One region of the Photobacterium sp. GB-1 genome, then DNA from elsewhere that is predicted to be linked to it. Evidence: riboswitches for the same ligand, from Rfam matches in the RefSeq annotation. Region 1 holds a riboswitch; each other region holds the start of a gene.

Evidence for each region. A riboswitch is a leader RNA that binds a small molecule or an ion and turns the genes downstream of it on or off. The one in region 1 is predicted to bind thiamine pyrophosphate.
Region 2: linked by a shared signal. The riboswitch ahead of thiB (thiamine ABC transporter substrate binding subunit) and the one ahead of thiD (bifunctional hydroxymethylpyrimidine kinase/phosphomethylpyrimidine kinase) in region 1 are both predicted to bind thiamine pyrophosphate.
Region 3: linked by a shared signal. The riboswitch ahead of thiC (phosphomethylpyrimidine synthase ThiC) and the one ahead of thiD (bifunctional hydroxymethylpyrimidine kinase/phosphomethylpyrimidine kinase) in region 1 are both predicted to bind thiamine pyrophosphate.

The regions. Positions count from the first base shown of each region.
Region 1 covers NZ_PYOB01000028.1:18,821-22,098, forward strand. Annotated here, with positions in the region: gene C9J45_RS18935 (M66 family metalloprotease) at 1-531, shown strand, start outside; gene thiD (bifunctional hydroxymethylpyrimidine kinase/phosphomethylpyrimidine kinase) at 613-1,458, opposite strand; TPP riboswitch at 1,558-1,658, opposite strand; tRNA gene C9J45_RS18945 (tRNA-Val) at 1,925-2,001, opposite strand; tRNA gene C9J45_RS18950 (tRNA-Val) at 2,042-2,118, opposite strand; tRNA gene C9J45_RS18955 (tRNA-Val) at 2,159-2,235, opposite strand; tRNA gene C9J45_RS18960 (tRNA-Val) at 2,274-2,350, opposite strand; gene C9J45_RS18965 (DUF5062 family protein) at 2,570-2,830, opposite strand; gene C9J45_RS18970 (DUF3080 domain-containing protein) at 2,962-3,278, opposite strand, start outside.
Region 2 covers NZ_PYOB01000013.1:71,081-74,358, forward strand. Annotated here, with positions in the region: gene leuD (3-isopropylmalate dehydratase small subunit) at 1-193, shown strand, start outside; gene C9J45_RS13520 (DUF547 domain-containing protein) at 334-1,116, shown strand; TPP riboswitch at 1,144-1,257, shown strand; gene thiB (thiamine ABC transporter substrate binding subunit) at 1,371-2,360, shown strand; gene thiP (thiamine/thiamine pyrophosphate ABC transporter permease ThiP) at 2,373-3,278, shown strand, end outside.
Region 3 covers NZ_PYOB01000016.1:174-3,451, reverse strand. Annotated here, with positions in the region: gene thiC (phosphomethylpyrimidine synthase ThiC) at 1-1,623, opposite strand, end outside; TPP riboswitch at 1,742-1,839, opposite strand; gene C9J45_RS14650 (universal stress protein) at 1,964-2,386, opposite strand; gene crcB (fluoride efflux transporter CrcB) at 2,592-2,975, shown strand; tRNA gene C9J45_RS14640 (tRNA-Asp) at 3,193-3,269, opposite strand.

The sequences.
Region 1 (3,278 bases):
ACCGCAAAAGATGCAGAAGATGGCGACATAACGGCCAATATTATTATCAAAGGTGAAGTCAATACGAGCCTAGCTGGTAACTACACTTTGAATTACCGTATTACTGACAGCGCACAACAAACCACAGAAGCGCAACGTGTTGTGACGGTTGAAGGTAGCGCAGTGTGCGAAAACACATGGAGTGCACAAAGTATTTATGTTGCAGGAGATGAAGTCAGCCACAACGGTGTGGTATGGCTAGCAGGTTGGTGGACAAAAGGTGAAGAGCCGGGAACAACGGGTGAGTGGGGTGTTTGGAAACAAATTGCAACCGAAGGTTGTACCTCAGTCAAACCAGAAGTGACGCCACCTGCGCCGGGAGAATATCCAACGTATCAAGCGGGCACAGTTTACCAACAAGGGGATATTGTTCGTGCTAGCGATGAGCAGTTATATCAATGTAAACCGTGGCCTAATTCAGGTTGGTGCTCAAGTGCTTCTTATGCCCCAGCAAGCAGTGCTTATTGGCAAGATGCTTGGACAAAACTGTAATCACATAATATTTACTATATAAATCAAAGCGGTGAGTAAAATCACCGCTTTTTTATATCAGGCTATATGATATTCCACTTATTACGCTCTATTTGGATCATGAGTGAAAAAATGATTCACAGGGCCATGACCACGACCAATATTGAGCTGATCAGCGGCTGAAATGGCAGAGGTAATATATTCTTTGCCACGCTGTGTTGCTTGTTCGATCGAATGACCTTGAGCAAGGTAAGAAGCAATAGCTGAAGAGAGGGTACAGCCAGTACCATGGGTATTGTGGGTATCAATACGTTTTGTTTTTAGCTCGATAATATCGTCACTTAATATCAATAAATCATTACTTTCTGAATCACTTTCTAGGTGCCCACCTTTAAGCAGTATGGCTTTTGTTTGTATGTCACGCAGTTTGCTGACTAATCCCAACATATCTGTATGATTGTGTGGGATCTCGCTGTTTGTCAGCGCAGCGGCTTCAGGTAAATTAGGCGTGATGAGATCAGCTAATGGAAGTAGTTTTTGTTTTAATGTACTAATGGCTGACTGTTGTAATAATAAGTCACCACTGGTGGCAACCATAACGGGATCAATCACAAGATAGCGTGGCTTGTACTCTTTTATTTTGTTCGCAACTAGCGTGATGATGTCACTATCGGCAAGCATGCCTATTTTAACGGCTTGAATGTTGAGATCGGTAAAAACAGCATCTAACTGTTGTTCTATCATCACAAGAGGAATAGGAAGAATACCACTAACACCTTGGGTGTTTTGCGCCGTAATTGCAGTGATCACCGAACAAGCATAGCCACCAGTTGCTGAAATAGCTTTGATATCGGCTTGAATACCCGCGCCACCACTACTGTCAGAGCCAGCAATAGTTAAAACGATAGGCGTTGTAACATGGGATGTATTATTGGTGTGTGATGACATAACAGATTCCTAATTACGCGTTAGGAACCGGTGCCAAGTCTGAAAGGATCGGTTGATGTGAAGTGATGAGATCCAGTGATAACTTGGCTAAACAATACGAATATTGTTTATTTAGTTCCCTCCGCCAGTGTTAACTGGTTCAGGTTCAACGGGTCCCACTTAAATTGTGATCTCAGCATAATGCCCCCCGACTAACTCTCAAATCCTAATAGATAAACGTTTTGTTGTCACGTACTTATAAAATAAGGGGTTACATCAGCTTATAACCGAAAATGTACTCGTATGAGGTATTGTGTTTTGAATACATAAATTACGTGGTTTGGTTTACTTTTTAGTTATGAAATAGCGGTGGAAAGTCGGCGTTGTTTTAGTGGGTAATAACGAAATGGGAACAAGTTTAAAAAAGAATAGACTTTATATTTGAGGACAAAAAAACCTGCTTTTAAGCAGGCTTTTTGTTTAAATTTGGTGCGTCTGAGTGGACTCGAACCACCGACCCCTACCATGTCAAGGTAGTACTCTAACCAGCTGAGCTACAGACGCAAATCGTGTTAATTAATGATTACTGGTTTAAATCATTAATTGGTACGAACGAGTGGACTCGAACCACCGACCTCTACCATGTCAAGGTAGCGCTCTAACCAGCTGAGCTACGCTCGTATAAGATGAACTGATTAAGTGTGAATCACTTCATAATATTTGGTGCGTCTGAGTGGACTCGAACCACCGACCCCTACCATGTCAAGGTAGTACTCTAACCAGCTGAGCTACAGACGCAAATTGTATATTTATGATTTCTGGTTTTAATCATAAATTGGTACGAACGAGTGGACTCGAACCACCGACCTCTACCATGTCAAGGTAGCGCTCTAACCAGCTGAGCTACGCTCGTAATATGTTCTACTGAACGACAAGCATATTAGCGAGTCACTTGTAACGAGGCAAGTATTAAAGTTGGATTTTTTAGTAAATTCAGTGCGTTTGCTTGCACAATAGCCAGTTTTAATAAAATTATGGTGATGAAATAGTCGAAGTCATATTTTTAAGTAGGGCATTGCCAATTAAATGTAATGTGTAGCGCAACAGAATGTGCGCTACACAAGCAGATAGGTTAGTTTAAAAGTTCGTGATCGGGCGGAAGTAAGCGGCTGATCCATAAAACCAGCTTATGTTTCATATGAACGCCGTCCTCTTGATCCACGGCAAGAGGAGTGATTTGTTTACAATCAACCAGTAAGCGATAAATACACTCAACACGGTCGGTAGAGCCAACACTGCGGTCTAAATCGCCAAAACCTTGTTTTTTCGCGAATGCAAAGCCTATTTCTAATGCTTTTTTGAGAAGTTTTGCTTCATTCTTGGTTTTCTTCATGCGTATCTCCTATATCCCTTAGCGAAAATATATACAAATTTATTGTCTTCGCGACTGTAGAAGCTGAGTTTAAATTTTAGTTTAAAGCTCAAATTTTTGAAGCAAAGTTATTCTATCAAATTAGAATAAAGTTATTGTCCAACTTTGAATTTACATTGTTTAAACAGACGTTGCCAGAATTTAACGTGCGCTAATGTGGCTTCATGAAATTGCTGATACAGATCGCCATCAACATAGAATGCTATATAGGTTTGCATCGGTGAGGAGAGGTGAATATTCGGTTGATTCAATTGTTGAAGTATCTGCTGTAAAACGGGCTGTATTTGTCGATATTGTGAATCAAGTGTTGATAAATAAGGCTGGATAGTTGGAACATAAAACTTATAGAAAACATTACGAAGATATTGTGCTTTTTGCTGATTCATATTTTTGCCACACAAAATTGCAT
Region 2 (3,278 bases), on a different contig from region 1:
AAATGAAGGCGCACAGATCACGGTTGATCTTGAAAAAATGATCGTCAGTGCGGATGGTAAAGAGTACACCTTTGAAATTGATGAATTCCGTCGTCACTGCCTATTAAATGGCTTAGACAATATCGGTTTGACACTGCAACACGAAGATAAAATTACAGACTTTGAAAACCGTATTCCTCGCTTCTTAGCGTAATCGTACATCATCTGAAATCGGACGCCCTGTTTAATATAAACAGGGCGTTTTTATTTAAAATATCAAAAAGATAATGAAATTAGCCAATACTTATTACGGTCTTAATCAATATTGTTACTTATTATATTAATAGGAAAAATATGCGTATTGTTATTGCCACTTGGCTGCTGTTATTCACTCTGCCGATCTTTGCTGCGCCAAAATCCGAACTCTGGTCATATTGGCAACCTCATGATCCTAAAAACACAAACAAGATCAGTCATCAAGATTGGCAGCAACTACTCGATAAATATCTTGTCATTCAACCGGATCAAACCTTATTTCGTTATAACCAAGTATCAAGTGCAGACAAACAAAAGCTAGCAACTTATATTAAGCGACTCAGTGCCCAAAATCCTCACCGTTATAATCGTGATGTTCAATTTGCCTATTGGGTTAATTTATATAACGCCCTAACCGTTCAATTAATTATTGATAATTACCCTGTAAAATCAATCACTAAATTGGGAGGTTTATTTAGCTTTGGACCATGGGATCAAACCATTATTACCATTAATAATAAAAAGCTAACTTTAAACGATATTGAACATCGGATCTTACGCCCTATCTGGCAAGATCCTAGGATCCACTACGCAGTCAACTGTGCCAGTCTTGGTTGTCCTGATTTACTGCCTAAAGCGTTTAATAGCGATCGATTAGACTCCCAGTTAGATCAAGCTGCAACACGTTTTATTAATAGTGAAAAAGCAATAAAAATAACAAAAAATGGCATCACACTGTCATCTATCTATGATTGGTATCAAACTGATTTTGGATCGTTAACTGAGTTACAACAACACCTTAATCATTATCGTATTACGCCTAACCTACAATTCACTCAGATCCATTACATCTATAATTGGCAACTTAATCAGAAGCTATAACTTCGATACAGTTGCAGGTACAATAGTTTGTTCTCATTGGGGAGCCATTTGGCTGAGATTGTTAGGCATACGTGCTTTATAGCAGGACCCATTGAACCTGAACCAGGTAATGCTGGCGTAGGAATTGAGATGCTCGAACATGCTTTCGAGCTCGCTGACCATTGCATGATGCAACAGCACTCAAACCTGTGCCGCTCTCTCTTTCAATTTTTGTCCCAAGGATGCAGGACATCTCGGAGCGCATAGTGAAAAAAATAAACACTCTTCTTCCCCTAATCTCTCTGTCATTAGTTGCAAGCTCAGCTTTCGCCTCAGACAATACTCTTAATGTTTATACCTACAGCTCCTTTGCTTCCGACTGGGGTCCTGGTCCTGTAGTAAAGAAAGCGTTTGAAAAACAATGTAATGGTTGTACGGTCAATTTTGTTTCTTTAGAAGATGGCGTATCGATTTTAAATCGCGTTCGTCTTGAAGGGAAAAACAGTAAAGCAGATGTGTTATTAGGGCTAGATAACAACCTAATGACAGAAGCGAAAAATACCGGCCTATTAGCAAAAAATGATGTTGATACCAGTAAGCTCACGCTTCCTAAAGGTTGGAGTGATGATACTTTCATCCCTTATGATTACGGCTATTTTGCCTTTGTGTATGACAGCGATAAACTGAAAAACCCACCAGCGAGTTTAGATGCTCTGATCAAAGATCAAAATATCAGCGTTATCTATCAAGATCCTCGTACTTCAACCCCTGGCCAAGGTCTAATGTTATGGATCAAATCGGTCTACGGTGATAAAGCCCCTGAAATGTGGCAGCAACTAGCGAAACACACCGTGACCGTCACTAAGGGTTGGTCTGAAGCCTATAACATGTTCTTAAAAGGCGAATCAGATATGGTGCTTTCATACACCACATCACCAGCCTATCACATCATTGCTGAAGACAAACACCAGTACAAAGCGGCTAACTTTAAAGAAGGCCATTATATGCAAGTTGAAGTGGCAGCGAAGATGAAAAATAGCCCACATCCAAAACTTGCCGATCAATTTATGCAATTTATTGTAAGTGATGCTTTTCAGTCACAAATTGCTACCCACAACTGGATGTATCCAGTAACAAAGCAAAGCCTACCGAAAGGTTTTGATGAACTCACCGTACCAAGCAAAGCACTTGAATTTAGTGCCGACGAAGTGGCAACACATCGCAAAGCCTGGATCCGAGAGTGGCAGCAAGCCCTCACTCAGTAATGGTTTAAGACTTTGAACAAACGCATTACCTTATTGCCCGGCATTATCAGTGCCGGGCTGATCACTTTTGTTGTTGTTGCCGCGCTCACCGCCTTAATCAGCCAAGCTAACGACTGGCAACTATCAACACTATGGCATGATCCTTATCTGCGACATGTAACAGGATTTAGCTTCTATCAAGCCATCTTGTCGACTCTATTTAGCATCATCCCAGCGATTCCCATTGCTTATGCACTCTCACGACGGCAGTTTGTAGGAAAAGCTCTGCTATTACGTTTATTTGCGATGACGCTCGTGATGCCCGTCTTGGTTGCTGTTTTTGGTTTATTATCGATTTATGGCAAAAGTGGATTGATCAGTCATAACCTAGAAATACTAGGCTTACCGCCATTAAACATTTACGGTTTAAGCGGGATCTTACTGGCGCACGTATTTTTAAACCTGCCACTGACCGTTCGTTTTCTACTGCAAAGCCTAGACGGTATCCCCGCAGAGCAACATCAGCTTGCGGCGCATTTAGGTATTACTGGCTGGAGTAAATTTCGCTTAATTGCATGGCCTCGACTACGCCAACAACTGCCGCATATCGCGGGTTTAGTCTTTATGTTGTGCTTTACCAGCTTTGCCGTGATCATGTCGCTTGGCGGTGGTCCTAAATCAACCACTATCGAGCTCGCCATATATCAAGCGTTGCGTTATGACTTTGATTTAGCGACAGGTGCGATTTTAGCCTTATGGCAAATGCTACTTTGCTGCTCATTAGTGCTTTTTACCCAACGTTTTGCTAAACCGCTTTCTACCCTAAACGGCTCTATCAGCAAAAAGGTAGTGAATTATAACGATACATGGCGCGCTAAATGTTGGGATGTATTCTGGATCATCAGTGCGTTAGTGTTTGTTATACCACCGATCATTGCC
Region 3 (3,278 bases), on a different contig from region 1:
AAAACGCGCTTTAGATAAGGCATTATCGCGCACTTGTGCACCAGGGTGGCCTTTTGCTAAATCAGCAGCATGGGCACAGAGTTTATAAGTGATAAGACCGACTTTTACATCGTCTTTATTAGGCAAGCCTAAGTGTTCTTTGGGTGTCACATAACAAAGCATTGCACAGCCATACCAGCCAATCATCGCCGCACCAATACCCGATGTAATATGATCATAACCCGGTGCGATGTCTGTCGTCAGTGGGCCTAAGGTATAGAATGGCGCTTCATGACAATGCTCTAGCTGCTCTTCCATGTTTTCTTTAATCATGTGCATGGGTACGTGACCGGGGCCTTCAATCATGACCTGCACATCGTATTCCCATGCAATTTTAGTTAACTCACCTAATGTGCGTAGTTCACTAAACTGGGCTTCATCATTAGCATCGGCTACAGAACCTGGACGCAAGCCATCGCCCAGTGATAGTGAAATATCGTATTGCGCACAGATCTCACAAATCTCACGGAAGTGCTGATAGAGGAAGCTTTCTTTATGGTGTGCCAAACACCACTTCGCCATGATAGAGCCGCCACGCGATACAATACCGGTTACACGTTTCGCCGTCATAGGTACATAACGAAGCAGTACGCCAGCATGGATAGTGAAGTAATCCACCCCTTGCTCAGCTTGCTCTAGTAATGTGTCACGGAACACTTCCCAGTTAAGGTTCTCAGCCACACCATTTACTTTTTCAAGTGCTTGGTACATAGGTACAGTACCAATCGGAACAGGGCTATTACGGATGATCCATTCACGCGTTTCGTGAATATTTCGACCAGTTGATAAATCCATTACCGTATCGCCACCCCAACGGGTCGACCAGACAAGTTTTTCAACTTCTTCTTCAATCGATGAACTCACCGCTGAGTTACCAATATTGGCATTCACTTTAACAAGGAAATTACGGCCAATGATCATTGGCTCAGTTTCAGGATGGTTAATGTTGGCAGGAATAATTGCTCGGCCTTCAGCCACTTCTTTACGCACAAACTCAGGCGTAATTTCTTTTGGTAAATTAGCACCAAAGCTCACACCTGGATGTTGTTGGTTTAATACTTCATCACGGTATTTCGCACGACCCATATTTTCACGGATCGCGATATATTCCATCTCAGGCGTAATAATACCTTGGCGCGCATAATGTAATTGCGTCACACAACGCCCAGCTTTTGCACAACGAATACGCGCACGTTCCGCAAAACGTAACTCATCAAGCGTCTTATCATCTAAACGTTCATTGGCATACTCAGAGCTTAACCCTTCTAGTAATTCAGTATCGTCACGCTCTGCGATCCATTGCTCACGCACTAACGGCAAGCCATTATAGATATCGATGTTTTTTTCAGGATCAGTGTAAAAACCAGAAGTGTCGTAAACGCGAATAGGCTCGTTAGGCTCAAAGATAGGATTATCTTTACCGCCACCAACCAAGCTATCAGCTAAAGTGATTTCACGCATAGGAACAAGCACATCAGGACGGCTACCTTGAACATACACTTTCTGTGAGTTCGGGTATGGTTGTGCTGTTAATGATTCAATAAATTGTTTCGCTTCCAGTCTCGCTTGCTTGCGATTCGACATAGCAGTTTCCTTGATTTTTCAATGTAGGGGAAAATGCTTGGCGGATGGGCGTAAACAAGAGGTGTGTACCTAAGTACAGCTATGCAGATGCATACAGTGATCCCTTAAGATATGTAGCAGAAGACATTCTCTCGTTCCCTTCGCAGGTATTAGCCTGATCAGGTTCAACGGATCCCGCAATGCGGTCTCAGCCATATGGCACTCCGACAAGTAGCAATGAGTATAAAGAAGCCGTTATAGTGCAACAACCTTTATACTGAGAAAAATAATAAAAAGTGACAAACAACAAAAAGCCGTGCATCAACACGGCTTATTATTACATTGCATATTTTATTCGTTGTTACTGTGAAATTAATACATCACAACCTAGGTGATTAGCCAAAGAATCACTTAAATCACCAAACAAGTGAAAAGTCGATTTATGGTAACCGGTGATCACTAGGCTAGCATTCAGTTCTTTTGCTAAAGCCTCTATATGCTTTGAAACATCGCCATCTGCAGTATGTATCGCTTTAACTTTATGAGAAGAAGCTGTAATTAAATCAGATAACTCTTTCATGCGTTTTTTTGCAATCGCATCATGCTCTTCTTGTAGCTCAACTTCCACATCAATAAAACTTACGTTTCCGATCCCTGGCTCAACATAAGCAACATGTAAATCAGCGTGATTTTGCTCAGCGATAACGCCAGCTTTCACCATCAATTTATGCGCATTTTTATCTTCAGGATTAACCGCTAATAACACTGTTTGGTAAAGCGACATACCTAGCCTCCTTGAGCTAAGGCTCATAGTAAATTCATTATTTATGATTATGATGCTATAAATATAGCTATACAACTAAGTATTACGCTGACTATTTAATATTAACTTAAATCAATGATTGCATTTTTGGAGAGTTCTCACTTTTCTCGCTAGCGATTATCATGAGCGCTTTCTATCATTACCTAAAAATATAAACGAGATCCCAATGAGCCAATATTTATTACTAGGATTCATCGCGCTTGGTGGTGCATTCGGCGCCTGCTCAAGATACCTCATTTCTGAGCTATGCGTAATGCTATTTGGCCGTGGCTTCCCATACGGTACTTTAACCGTAAACGTGCTGGGCTCCTTGATCATGGGGCTATTGATGTCAGCACTTAATCAAGGAATGATTGAAGCTGCACCATGGCGACCTATTATCGGTTTAGGCTTCCTAGGCGCACTAACAACATTCTCCACGTTCTCAATGGACAATGTTGTCTTGATGCAACAAGGTGAATTTTTCAAAGCAGGCTTAAACATTTTACTTAACGTTATTGTCAGCATTGCTGCTTGTTATGTTGGCTACCAGCTTATGATGAAAAGTTAATAGATAACCGATAAAAAACCGCCTGCATGGCGGTTTTTTTATATCTAAATTAAACGAGTCATCACTTTATGCTAATGAAGAAGAACAACAAGTAATTCATTACTCTATTTAGATTAAAATTCTAAGTAACGCTATATATTTCTTAGCTATGTTTATAGCACTTATCTTCAGACGAAAAAAAAACCTGAATCTTTCGATTCAGGTTTCTTTAATAAAGTGGCGGAGCGGACGGGACTCGAACCCGCGACCCCCGGCGTGACAGGCCGGTATTCTAACCAACTGAACTACCGCTCCACACGGAGA